DNA from 2 places in the Aerococcus sp. HMSC10H05 genome. Region 1 is predicted to be linked to the other one. Evidence: riboswitches for the same ligand, from Rfam matches in the RefSeq annotation. Region 1 holds a riboswitch; the other holds the start of a gene.

The links. Region 1 has a riboswitch for S-adenosylmethionine ahead of HMPREF3116_RS06785 (hypothetical protein). Riboswitches for the same ligand answer to the same signal wherever they lie in the genome.
Region 2: another riboswitch for S-adenosylmethionine. It lies ahead of metK (methionine adenosyltransferase); the one in region 1 lies ahead of HMPREF3116_RS06785 (hypothetical protein).

The regions. Positions count from the first base shown of each region.
Region 1 covers NZ_KV786994.1:5,483-12,476, forward strand. The annotation lists gene HMPREF3116_RS06765 (ABC transporter permease) at 1-821, shown strand, start outside; gene HMPREF3116_RS06770 (response regulator transcription factor) at 918-1,571, shown strand; gene HMPREF3116_RS06775 (sensor histidine kinase) at 1,568-2,890, shown strand; gene HMPREF3116_RS06780 (KPN_02809 family neutral zinc metallopeptidase) at 3,255-4,280, shown strand; SAM riboswitch class I at 4,539-4,636, shown strand; gene HMPREF3116_RS06785 (hypothetical protein) at 4,708-5,022, shown strand; gene HMPREF3116_RS06790 (helix-turn-helix domain-containing protein) at 5,105-5,668, shown strand; gene HMPREF3116_RS09005 (IS3 family transposase) at 5,674-6,225, shown strand; gene HMPREF3116_RS08790 (IS3 family transposase) at 6,277-6,498, shown strand; gene HMPREF3116_RS06800 (PadR family transcriptional regulator) at 6,930-6,994, shown strand, end outside.
Region 2 covers NZ_KV786952.1:25,317-32,310, forward strand. The annotation lists gene HMPREF3116_RS01660 (PTS transporter subunit EIIC) at 1-826, opposite strand, end outside; gene HMPREF3116_RS01665 (sugar phosphate isomerase/epimerase family protein) at 856-1,782, opposite strand; gene rpiB (ribose 5-phosphate isomerase B) at 1,806-2,285, opposite strand; gene rpe (ribulose-phosphate 3-epimerase) at 2,295-2,951, opposite strand; gene HMPREF3116_RS01680 (LacI family DNA-binding transcriptional regulator) at 3,255-4,268, shown strand; SMK box riboswitch at 4,324-4,412, shown strand; gene metK (methionine adenosyltransferase) at 4,410-5,585, shown strand; partial or broken gene HMPREF3116_RS09330 (HAD-IC family P-type ATPase) at 5,683-6,994, opposite strand, start outside.

The DNA.
Region 1 (6,994 bases):
ATTTATTTGATGCTGATAATGAGAAAGGTGCAAATGAAACTGTAGAAGTAGAAATTAAAGGTCTATTTGATGGACATAATAGCGGTGGCGTAAGTGCAGCACAAGAACTATATGAAAATACATTAATCACTGATATTCATACAGCTGCTAAAGTTTATGGTAATACAGAAGATACAGCTGTATACCAAGATGCAACATTCTTTGTAAAAGGGGATAAAAATCTTGATAGTGTACTAAAAGATCTTGGGAAATTAGATATAAATTGGAGAGAATATAATTTGATTAAAAGTTCATCCAATTATCCTGCACTGCAACAATCTATATCAGGTATCTATTCAATTTCAAACAAATTACTTGTTGGCGCTTTAATATTTGCAGGAGTGGTAGTTTCGTTATTGCTATTCTTATGGATGGATGCTAGAAAAAAAGAAATAGCAGTATTACTATCATTAGGTACATCTAAATTAGAAATTTTTGGTCAATTCATAGTTGAGTTAGTATTTATATCCATTCCAGCACTACTTGGTGCTTATTTCTTAGCTCAATATACATCTGATAAGCTTGGAAACAATATATTGGATAAGGTTACTGATGATATAGCTAAACAAATCGCTAGACAATCTGCATCTAGCCAATTAGGTGGTGGAGCAGAAGTTGAAGGATTCAACAAGACTTTATCAAGTTTAGACATAAATGTCTTACCTAAATTCATCATTTATGTAGCTATATTTATGGGTCTAGTACTTCTGATATCATTGATTATTTCTTCCTTCAATATATTAAGAAAGAATCCAAAAGAATTATTAACTGACAATAATTAAAGCTTTCGGTGCTTTTTAGCACCGAAAATTTTTGACTTTCAAATATCCAATAATAGACATGTATAATATGGTATACATACACCAAAGGAGAAGGCTATGAAAATATTAACTGTTGAAGACGATCATATGATAAGAGAGGGAATCAGTGCATATCTTTCAGAATTTGGATATATGGTTATTCAAGCTAAAGATGGTAGGGAAGCCTTGTCAAAATTTAGTAGCGATATCAATTTGGTTATCCTAGACATTCAGATACCCTTCGTAAATGGTTTAGAAGTATTGAAAGAGATTAGAAAGAAAAGCAACCTACCAATTTTAATTTTGACTGCATTTAGTGATGAAGAATATAAAATTGATGCATTTACGCATTTGGCAGATGGATACGTAGAAAAGCCATTTTCATTGCCGGTATTAAAGGCTAGAATAGATTCTTTAATTAAGAAGCATTATGGTCATATAGAAAAGTTTGAATATAAGGATTTATCGGTAAATTTTAATAGTTATACAGCTAAAATAAATGGTGAAGAAATAGATGTAAATGCAAAAGAACTAGAGATATTAAAATGTTTATTGGATAATGATGGGCAAGTATTAACAAGAATGCAAATTATTGATTATGTATGGAAGGATAGCGAAGAAATTCCTTATGATCGCGTAATAGATGTGTATATAAAAGAACTTAGAAAAAAATTAAAATTGGACTGTATAACGACGATAAGAAATGTAGGATATAAATTGGAGAGAAAATGAAAAAGTTAACCATATTTCCCAAAATGTTCATACAAATATTTTCTGTTCTTGGCATAATTATTATATTCGTTCATTTATTGGTTTTTTTTATCTTTCCTAAAACATATTTGGAGACAAGAAAAGAAGAGATTCATGATATGGCAAATGAAATCTCTAGTAATATGAACGGAAAACACATAAAAGATATAGCGCAAACTTTGGAACTTTATTCTAAGAGTAGTGAAATCAAGGTATTTATAGAAGAAAAGAATAATCCACATGAATTACAGATCAACGATAATATCAATTTTAATTTAGAAAGTGATAGTAATTCTTTGATCATTGAAGAAAGAGAAATAGAGCTGAATGATGGAAACAAAACAAATCTACAATTTGTATCTATAGCAGATATGCAGAAAGATGCGAAAGATTTAAGTCTTAAATTTTTACCCTATTCTTTATTGATATCCATTCTATTTTCTACCGTTATTTCTTTATGGTATGCCAAATTAATAAAAAACAATATACAGGAAATAAAAATTGTTACTGACAAAATGATAAAATTAGATAAAAAAGCGCGTCTAAAAGTGCATTCTAATGACGAGGTTGGACAACTCAAACAACAAATCAATGACCTATATGTTGCTTTATTAAGAACTATTAACGATTTAGAATTTAAAAATAATGAAATTATAAAATTGGAAAAGTTAAAATATGATTTTTTTAAAGGTGCATCTCATGAACTTAAGACGCCTATAGCGAGTCTTAAAATCATACTGGAAAACATGAAATATAATATTGGAAAATATAAAGATAGAGATATTTATATTAACGAATGCATTGAAATAGTTGATAGTTTGACCAAAAACATTACGCAAATATTATCCGTTCATCACATAGAAAAATTGAATAATGATGAAGAATATTTGAAAATAAATGATACTTTAGAAGACGTATTGAACAAGTATGAAGTATTAGCAAATCAAAAGAATATTACTGTTAATAATCATCTATTAAATGCGCATGCTTATATAGGAAAAACAGCTTTAAAAATGATTCTATCTAATTTGATTAGTAATGCTGTAAAATATACTGATGTAGGTGGGGTAATTAATATAGGGATTGATAATAGTTGGTTTTATATCGAAAATTCAAATGGTAATCATAAAATTTCTAATATGGATCAAATATTTAAAGTTAAATTTGATTTAAACAAAGAAAATAGTAATGGGTTAGGCTTATATATTGTAAGTAATATTCTGAATAATTATAATATGGAATATAAAGCAGTGCAGGATGAAGAATTTTTTATTTTTAAAATTAAAATGCTTTCTAAATAATATATAAAGAATATTCTCGTTCTGCCATTTTAGCGGACTCCTTATGTCAATATCTAGGCGTCTTTTTTTGTTATGAGACCTATATACTGTAGCGCCAAAAAACTGGTAGAGCCGAATTATGTGCCCACCAATATATTTTGAACCGCATCCAGTCAGATAAAAGCCATATACTGCACGCACGTGACTTCTGCTACCAACGTCAAGTCGTCCAACCTGTTGACCAAGTTCCGTATAGGTATCGTGTTAAAACGATTGCGTTAGACGATTATCTTATATTTAATGATGTATATCGTTTAGATTACTTTAGTTTTCTGCATTATATTATATATGATATAATGTAGAAAACTGTCAGGAGGGTATTTCCATGAAATGGGAAGGACGTAAACGTAGCGGAAATGTGAAAGATCTCCGTGGCCAAAATACTGGAAGAAGTGGTTTGGGACAAGGACGGTCTGAAGGAAGAATACCTATTCGGCTTCCAGGCGGTCGTGGCACTTCAGCTGGAGGCAGAGGCTTAGGTTGCGGTTCGATTATTTTAATGTTGATTATATTCTTTGTATTTGGCGGGACCTCTTTATTAGGTGGCAACCAGTCTAGTTCAAGTAATCATCAAACCAATGATCAAACTGGACAGGTAGATGTCCAATTACCTGGACAGATGGAATCGAATACGCAAGTGCAAACAAACCCTGATCAGGTGAATTTACCAGAGACTAGGACCACCAATAGTGAGCTAGTTACTGAGGACGATTTAGCTGAATTTGTTTCTGTTATTCTCTATGATACAGAAGCGTATTGGGGACAGGCTTTTTCTGATGCGGGGTATACATATGAAGAACCCGACTTGGTTATTTTTGAAGACGCTGTGAATTCATCTTGTGGGCATAATACGTCTGAAGTTGGACCGTTTTATTGTCCAGTAGACGAAACGATCTATATCGATTTAGATTTTTATAATCAACTTGTTCAAAATTATGGCGGCGGTGGTGATTTTGCTATGGCTTATGTAATCGCCCATGAAGTAGGTCACCATGTTCAACAGCAGCTAGGTATTTCTGATCAAGTGCGACAAATTCAGTCTGAAGTGGGTCAAACTGAACAAAATCAATGGACTGTACGGATGGAATTGCAAGCAGATTATCTTGCTGGAGTATGGGCACATAACGTTGTTGAGAATGATTGGATGGAAGCAGGTGACCTGGAAGAAGGATTAAACGCTGCTTATCATATTGGTGACGACGTCTTGCAAGAAAAGGCTTATGGTTATACAATGCCGGATTCCTTTACCCATGGTACCGCAGAGCAACGGCAAAACTGGTTTAAGAAAGGGTTAGAAGCAGGTGACTTGTCACAATGGGATACTTACAATATAGACTACAATAGCCTATAAAGTGAGTCACAAAAATTGTTTGATGGTTACGTTATAGTATGCATACGCAGAGAATTTTAGTGCAGCAACACATATGAATGGTGACAGTTTTGAAACGTCGAACTAGCGTCTCGTAAAAGTATCATCATTTATACTTCATAATTGAATAGCTAAATAAGTCGAATAAAATTTTGCTTATCTTAATTTAAATATCGAATTTCACCACGATTTGAAATCTATCAATACATTTGATATAATGCAAATACAATTAAAGAACACAACTTATTCAGAGCAAGTGGAGGGATTTGGCCCTATGAAACTTCAGCAACCTACCGTTGGCAAGGTGCTAATTCCAACTCGAAAGAGATAGATGAGTCTAACCAAGTTATTGGCACGACGAGTCGCGTTGTGCTTTTTTTATTGAAAAAAATAACTAGGAGTGTGTCGAATGTTTAATGATGAGTGCGTAAATTTTAGTGAATTTGTAGGTGGGATTGCCGCCTTAGGTTTTATGCCGTATTTCCGTTTTCGCAAAAGTAAGACAGGAGATCCTAATGAGCATGATCATATTGCTGTGATCTGTCGTGATGAGCCATGTTCTGGGGCACATATCGCTAGAGTTTGCGTGTGTTGTATAGGAAAAGTCCATGTCAATGATTATGATGGTTTTAAGGAGGCAATAAGCCTTGAAACTTATGATCAATTAGTCAATTTAATTACTAATTTTTCCTATACAGATGTGGACTATAAAGCAATACGGTAGTAATAAAGAGACCCTACTAGTTGCCGCTAGGACCTTACCCCCAAAAGTTAGAGCTATAAAACTAACTTTTGGGGGTATTTTTATGTCTAAATATACTGAAGAATTTAAAATTAAGCTCGTTACTGAGTATTTAAATACTAATCTAGGATACAAATTACTAGCAAGCAAATATGGTATGCCCTCTTCATCACCATTAAAACAATGGGTTAGAACCTATAAATCCTTAGGGATAGAGGGTTTAAAACGAAAGAGCCGTAAGGCAACATACACTGTTCAATTTAAATTAGATACTGTAAAATTCATGTTAGAAACAGGGGCTTCTTTTCAAGAAACTGCAAATCAATTTAAAATGAATAATCCTGCCTTAATTTATAGTTGGAGGAAAGCATTTAATGAACAAGGAATAGAAGGCCTAAAACGAAAGTTAAAGGGGAGACCTTCAATGACAAAGAAACCTCGAAAATCTAAAAAGAGTGAAGAAAAAGCTTTAACACGTGAAAAAGCATTAGAGCGAGAGAATGAACTACTTAGACTTGAGGTAGCTTACCTAAAAAAGTTGAGAGCTTTTCGGGAAAACCAGAAAAAACTCCACGAAAAGTACAAGCCCAATGGGCATTCGAGCTCAAGCAAGATGGATTCCGATTAAAGAATATTTTAAAGGTAGTGGGAATTCCTGAAGCAACCTATCACTATCATGTCAAAAACTTAGGGAAAGAAGATCCTGAAATAGAACTTAAGACACTTATCACGCACTTGTTTAAACAATATCATGAACGATATGGATATAAGCGAATTACAGATGAGTTACATAAATTAGGATATTGTATTAACCACAAGAAGGTTTATCGACTCATGAAAGAATTAGGTTTAAAGTGTGTTAAATTCATGCGCAAATCTCGTAAATATAATTCTTATCGAGGTAATGTTGGTAAAGTAGCTAAAAATCGATTAAATCGACGTTTTGATACATCGAATCCACTCCAAAAAATCGTAACAGACGTTACAGAATTCAAGTGTTTACATAATGAGAAATTATATCTAAGTCCTATTCTTGATCTTTATAATGGGGAAATTATTGCATTTGAAATGAAAAGACGACCAACTTTAGACCTAGTGATGACACCGTTAAAAGAAGCCATCGGCATCATTAACAATCACGCACGCTACCGTACTACCATTCATTCTGATCAAGGTTGGCAGTAACAACATAAGCAATGGGTAAGTACACTGAAAGAAAATAAAATTTTCCAAAGTATGCCTCGTAAAGCGACCTGTGCAGACAATGCTTCAATGGAAAATTTCTTTGGTATCTTAAAACAGGAAATGTACTATGGGGAAAAACTGGTCAGCTTTGAAGAACTTAAGGTAAAGATTGAAGAATATATCTACTGGTACAATAATGAACGATCAAAGAAAAAATTGGCTGGATTGAGTCCGGTTGAATACCGAAAACAATCCAGCCAAACAGCTGCATAATAAAAACTCTAACTTTTGGGGGTCACTACCTCTATCCTGCAAAGCTCAACTTGCAGTGGGACCGGAATTAGCCAAGGTCTAATTCCTTGCCTGACGATTCAGAGAGTAAGGCATGAATGCCAACTCTCTGATATGAGTCAGTCATCCTCTTTCACTGCTAAGGCATGCTAGGAAGTTTCGGCCGTAGTAGCTAATTAAATACTCTTTCATTTCCAATCATAACTGAATAATTGTAAAAAGGAGTTAGTGACTATGAGCTAGCTTCTTTTTTACTGAGTATTTTCCTGATAAGCGAATGTCTTAAAAGCGAATCCTTGACTATTTTTGCATGGAAGAGTTGCGAATTTTTAAATAGATACTTGCAATATACAGTCTAACTGTATATAATCTAACTATACAGTTGAACTGTATATAATGAATAAGGGATGATCATCATGCGTAACAGCGCTCTACCACTTACAGAAACAACTTATTTAATTTTATTGAGTTTACTTGA
Region 2 (6,994 bases), on a different contig from region 1:
GTTCCCCACCATACACACCTAAAGGTCCAATCACAATAACAGTAAGCGGTACCATAATTGCTAATGAAATCAGTGGTACAATTACTAGTTTTAAACTTTCAATAATATAATCATCTAAGAATTTGTACAGGTAAGAGAAAATCCAAATTGCTAGGATAATTGGTACTACCGTTGAATTGTAATTCATCAGTACAACTGGCATCCCAAAAAATGAAGTAGTTGCACCATTCCCTACATCTCCCATTAATCCGATAAAATCTGGATGTAATAAGGAAGCCCCAATCAACGCTGAAATATATGGGCTCGCACCAAATCTACGACCTGAAGTAAAAGCAAGCAATACAGGCAAGAAGTAGAATACAGCCATAGACGTCGAATTCAGAATTGTATAGGTACCACTAGTTTCTGATACCCAGCCAACTTGAACTAGCAGTAGTAATAATCCACGTAAGACCCCTGAACCCGCAAGAGCTGGTAAAAGTGGTGAAAAAATACCAGCAATGGCAGAGAACACCTTACTTACCACACTTACCGATTCTCCTGAATTATCAGATTTAGAAGTTTCGATTTTTCCGCCAACTAACTGTTCAAATTCATCATACAGTTTAGGGACCTCTGTCCCAATTAAAATTTGAAATTGTCCAGCCTTATTGACGACGTTAACAACACCTTCAACAGCTTGAACTTCTGCATCATCCACAATGGATTTATCTTTTAAATTTAACCGTAATCGAGTTGCACAATGCGTCATTCCTGAGATATTTTCTTTCCCACCCACAGCTGTTAATATTTCGGTTGCCATTTTTTTATAGTCTTTTTTTGCCATAATAGATTTACCCTCCCATAGGTTTATCTTTAATTTAAGAACGAAATCAATAATTCATGTGCTGCGATTGCGTCATTTCTATCAATAATATTTTGGATTGTTTCCATACCGATTTTGTCAATCTTGTCATTCAATAGCTTAATCATCTTAATATTTTGTTCTGTTTCTTGTACTGCATCCTCAATTACAGGGAAAGTATCAAAATAGAAAATACCTTGATAATCATGCTTCTTAATATAATATAGAAATTCCAATGTTTTAAATGGCGATGAAGAGGCTATCATTAGACCATCATCATTTAAACCATAGCCATCATTAATATGAACACCAAAAAGCAATTGACGACTTGCAAAGATGTCAGCAGCAAAAGCAGGATTTTCATGCTTCATTAACATATGACAGTAGTCTAGAGTGATACCTACATTTTCACGATTAATTTCGTTTAGCATCATACCTGCAATACCCATACTGTCTATAAAAGCATAGGCTCTGGGTTGGAAAGGTTTATACTCGATACTAATCTTCAAATCTGGTGCATAATCTGCAATTTCTTGAAATGCTTCAACGATTTGCGTCCATACTTTTCTATAGTTAATTTGGAAGCCATAATCAAAACCATCATAACCTAACCAAATAGTCACAATTTCTCCACCAACTGCTCTACAATAATCAGCTGCATCTTTACTTAATTGAATAGCCTCTTTTGAAATTTGCAAATCATGGTTTCCTAGTTCACCATTGATAAACTCATTTCTAAACCGTAAGGCTACACCATTTGCTTTTAAATCATTTGCATTTAATAGTTTATTCATTTGTTGAAATTCAATATCACCCACATGTTCAGGATAATTTAAATCAACATGTGTTAATCCTAATCTATTAAATTCAACAAACACTTTCTCCAAATCATTATCAAACTTTGGTAAATATGAATTTATTCTTGTTGCTAGTTTCATCTATTTCCTCCATATATTCGCTATTAACACACAAAATTTCCATCTGGATCTGCGTTGGCTTTTCCACTTTCAATATCTTCAATCATTTCAAGGCGTTTACCATGTCGCCCACCTTCGTATTCAGCATTTAACCACTCTTTGACAATCATTTTTGCTAGGTCTTCCCCAACTACTCTAGCGCCAAATGCTACTATATTAGTATTATTATGTTCTCTAGATAATTTTGCTGAATAGGGTTCACTACAAACAACTGCTCGAATACCTTTGACTTTATTTGCACTAATAGAAATCCCTACTCCAGTTCCACAAATTAAAATACCACCATCGACTTTTTTATTTACAATCGCATCAGCCACAGCTTTTCCATACTTAGGGTAATCCGTTCTATCTTTTGACAGTGGACCAAAATCGACAATTTCTAAACCTAGATCTTCTACATACGCTTTAATTGAATTCTTTAAATCAACACCTACATGGTCGCTTGCAATTCCTATTTTTTTCATATTGTCCTCCTATACGGTCTGTTTAAAGTTTTGTATTAATTCTTGATATCCTTCTGACTTACCAAACAAAGCTGAAGTTCCTAATACAAATCCGGTTACACCAATTTCATTCAAAGTCTTTATTCTCTCAGGAGAAATTGCTCCATCAACCATGATTTGATAATCGTACTTGCTAGAGAGCTTTGATAAGTCTTCAATTTTTTCATCTATAAAAGACAAATATTTTTGCCCTGAAAATCCTGGGTTAACAGTCATTACCATCACATAATCTGTAATTGGAAGTAAACTTTTTATCGTCTCTATAGATGTACCGGGATTTATTGCAATACCCGCTTTAACACCATTTTTATGAATCAAGTCAATTGTTCTCGCAGGATGCAAATCAGCCTCTGGATGAAAATAAATAATATCTACACCTAAATCTGTGAATAATTTAATATAGTTCACAGGGTCTTCAATCATCAAATGCACATCTACAAGTTTGTTGGTGCTAGCTCTAATCGCTTGTACATCTTGTAAACCCATTCCAAAATTAGGTACAAATCTCCCATCCATAATATCTATATGAAAAATATCCGTTCCAGCCTCGTCTAATTCTCTAACCGTTGATGCTAAGTTATTAAAATCAGCGCACATCATTGACGGGCAGATTAATAATTCACTCATACGTATTCCCCTTCCTATTTGAGTAATCGTTTACTCAATGCTTAAAAAAATATATCTCTTTATTGGGTAATCGTTTACTCAATGCTTAAAAAAAATTTAATCGTTTTTAAACTGAAGTTTTGAATATTCATTTACTAAAAAAAGACTTAACTTTTCTTGGGTAATCGTTTACTCTTAACTTGTACATATAGTCTCATATTATTTTTGATATGTCAACGCTTTCATGGAAATATTTTATTCCATTGGCTTAGACTAATAAAGATACGTATAATTAAACTAAATAAATATCAGCGAGGAGATCTTATGAAAAAAGTTTCCATAAAAGATATAGCCAATATAACAGGAGTATCGACAGCTACTGTCTCTCGTGTAATCAATAATAATGGCCGATTTTCTGAAGAAACAAGATTAAAAGTCGAACAAGCGATTAAAGATACAGGATATCAAACAAACTTTAATGCAAAATCATTACGCATTAATAAAAGCTATTCTGTCGGTATACTTGTACCCGATATTACAAATAGTTTTTTTGGTAATGTGGTTAAAGAAATAGAAATAGAACTTTTTAACCATGATTATTCAACAATTATTGCAAGTACCGGAAGGAATCCAAAAAAAGAATATAATTATATAGATATGTTAACAAGTAAAATGATTGACGGTTTAATCATTATTTCTGGGCTAAATTATTCGAGTAAACAAGAATCCGTTCATGATATTGAAGTCCCTTTTATTTGTATCGACCGCGAGCTAAATACAAGTAAATCTATTACACTCATCACTTCCGATCACTACCAAGGTGGTATAGAAGCAGCCAAGGCTTTCGCTGAAACAGGTATTAAGAAACCATTAATCATTGTTAGAGATACAAATACTACTTCCACCATGGAGCGTATTGAAGGATTCCGTCATCAATTAATTAATGAGGCCATTACTTTTGGGGATGAACAAATCTTCGAACTTCATTCAACTGACACTATAACTATAAGAAGTCAAATCAAAACGGTATTAGAACGTAATAAGGGTACCGATGGTATCTTTGCTGCAAATGACGAAATGGCAGCTTTGATTCTTAAAGTAGCTCAGAACATGGATATTAAAGTTCCCGAAGATTTACAGATTATCGGTTTCGACAATTCATCAATCAGTAAATATACAAACCCTTCACTATCAACTATCGAACAAAATACTGAAGAAATTGCCAAAACTGCAGTGAAGTATTTATTAAACGAAATTGATGGCTCAAGTCCTAAGGAACGTAAGAAACTTATTCCAGTTCGATTAATAAAACGAGGCTCGTTAAAAAAGAATAACTAATTAGAAAATACCGCCATTTTCCCGTTACTATTCCCTTCATATCATGTATAATGGGGGACGTTACAATAAATTTTTCCCGATAGGGTTTGCTTAGGCAAAAATTCCTTGTAACCATAAAATTTATATTTTGGGGGAAACAATATGAATAAACGACTATTTACTTCTGAATCAGTCACAGAAGGACATCCAGATAAAGTAGCTGACCAAATTTCTGATGCGATTCTTGACGCGATTCTTGCACAAGACCCACAAGCACGCGTTGCTTGCGAAACTGCTGTAAACACAGGATTAGTTCTTGTTTTCGGCGAAGTGACAACTAGCGCATATGTGGATATCCAAAAAATTGTGCGCGATACCATTCGTGAAATTGGTTATCGTGATGGCAAATTCGGATTTGACGCTGATTCCATTGCCGTACTGGTTTCACTAGATGAACAATCACTTGATATCGCACAAGGTGTAGATGACGCTATTGAAACTCGGGAAAAGGGTGAAACTGACAACAAGCTGATTGGTGCCGGTGACCAAGGGATTATGTTTGGTTACGCGACGGACGAAACACCAGAATTAATGCCAATGCCAATTGCCTTAAGCCACCGCCTATCTCGTCGACTAGCTGAAGCCCGTAAAAGTGGCGAATTAAACTATCTAGGTCCAGATGGTAAGACACAAGTAACCATCGAATATGATGACAATCATCAACCACAACGTATCGATACCATCGTTATCTCTACACAACACACTGAAGGTATCGAATTAGATCAAATCCGACAAGATGTGATCAAACACGTGATTAAACCTACGATGCCTGACAATTGGTTGGATGAGAACACCCGTTACTTCATCAACCCAACTGGTAAGTTTGTATCCGGTGGTCCAGAAGCCGATTCAGGGTTAACTGGTCGCAAAATTATCGTTGATACATACGGTGGCTCTGCTCACCATGGTGGTGGTGCCTTCTCAGGTAAAGACGCTACTAAAGTTGACCGCTCTGCTTCATATGCTGCCCGTTATATAGCGAAAAACTTGGTAGCTGCTGGTCTAGCTCGTAAGGTTGAAATCCAATTAGCATACGCAATTGGGGTTGCAGAACCTGTATCTATTTCAATTGATACATTCAATACTAGTGCATTATCAGAAACTGATTTAGTAGCCCTAGTACGCGATAACTTCGATTTAACACCAAACGGTATTATTGACATGTTATCACTACGCCAACCAATCTTCAGTAAAACTGCTGCATACGGCCATTTTGGTCGAGATGACCAAGATTTTGCTTGGGAGAAAACAGATAAAGTAGACAGCTTGAAGAAATAAAATAATATCAATAGCCCCCAGTAAACGGGTAATCTACCGTTTTACTGGGGGCCTTTTTATATCATGTCTTACTTTAAAATGTCACAATGAAAAGCTACTAAAGATACAGTCGTATAAAAAAGTCTTTAAAATGAGATTCATAGCGATGGCATATTTTCCAAAAACCAAAAGCAACCACCAATAAAATAAAGCTGATAATCACTTCATTGATTGACATCGGTTGAATAGTCAAAATATCAGAAAAATATGGTAATGCTACCGCAATCACTGACATAGCAATTGTACTCGTTAACGCTAGAAACAGTCGTAATCTATTGAATGGAAAGCAAGATTTCCATACCGCAAATAATGACACGCCTGTTAATAAAATATAATCAAAGGTACGAGCTGTTTCAAAATCTAGTATACCCACTTTAACCAAGAATAAAGAAACAAGTATAGCAAAAGACACGGTCAAGGCACTTGGTGTTGCAGCAGCCAATGCTTTTGGTAAGAATCGTTCCTTCACTTGTTCATTACTTGCTTCAAATGACATGAAGAAAGCAGGGTAACCTTCAATAAATTTATCAATCATTGTAATTTGTAAGGGAATAAATGGAAATGGGAAATTTAATGCAATACAGATCAGTGTTACGATTAGTGAATATAAGGTCTTGATAAAGAAAACACTCGATGACCGTGTAATATTATTCACCACTCGACGACCTTCAGATATGACCGCTGGTAGATCACCAAAATCTGAATTGACAAGAATTAAATCAGCCATTTGACGTGTAGCCCCGTCTCCTTCTGCCATGGCAATAGACAAATCCGTTTGTGATAAGGCTAAAATATCATTTACCCCATCTCCTGTCATCCCAACAATATGGTCCGCCTCCTGTAACTCCGAAACCAGCAATTTCTTTTGTTGTGGTGATACTCGGCCAAATACATTATATTGGTGTGCTGCTTGTCTTACTAATTTTTCGTCTTGAATTTGGCTCATATCAATCGCTTGAGTACGCCCTTCAAGACCAGCATTTTTCGCTACTCTAGCAACAGTTTGCGGATTATCCCCTGAGATCACTTTGATAGCCACACCCTCATTTTGGAAAAAGGCCATCGTCCTTTTCGCGTTAGGTCTAATAGGATCACTTAGTGTGATATAACCAATCGGCTGAATACCCATATCTATAATATCAGGCTGGTCATCTCCAAGTGTAGTTAAAGACTCACCTACTAACAAAACCCTTAACCCCTCATTTTGTGCTATATTAATCTCATCAATCATTTCATTGAGTAAGTATTCTGGCGCACCAACGAAAATTGTTTCTGCTGTTTCAAAAGTAATTGCTCCCCACTTTCGTTCGGATGAAAATGGCATCACTTGCGTTGCACCCACTGTAGCTGACTGATCTTCAAAATATTGT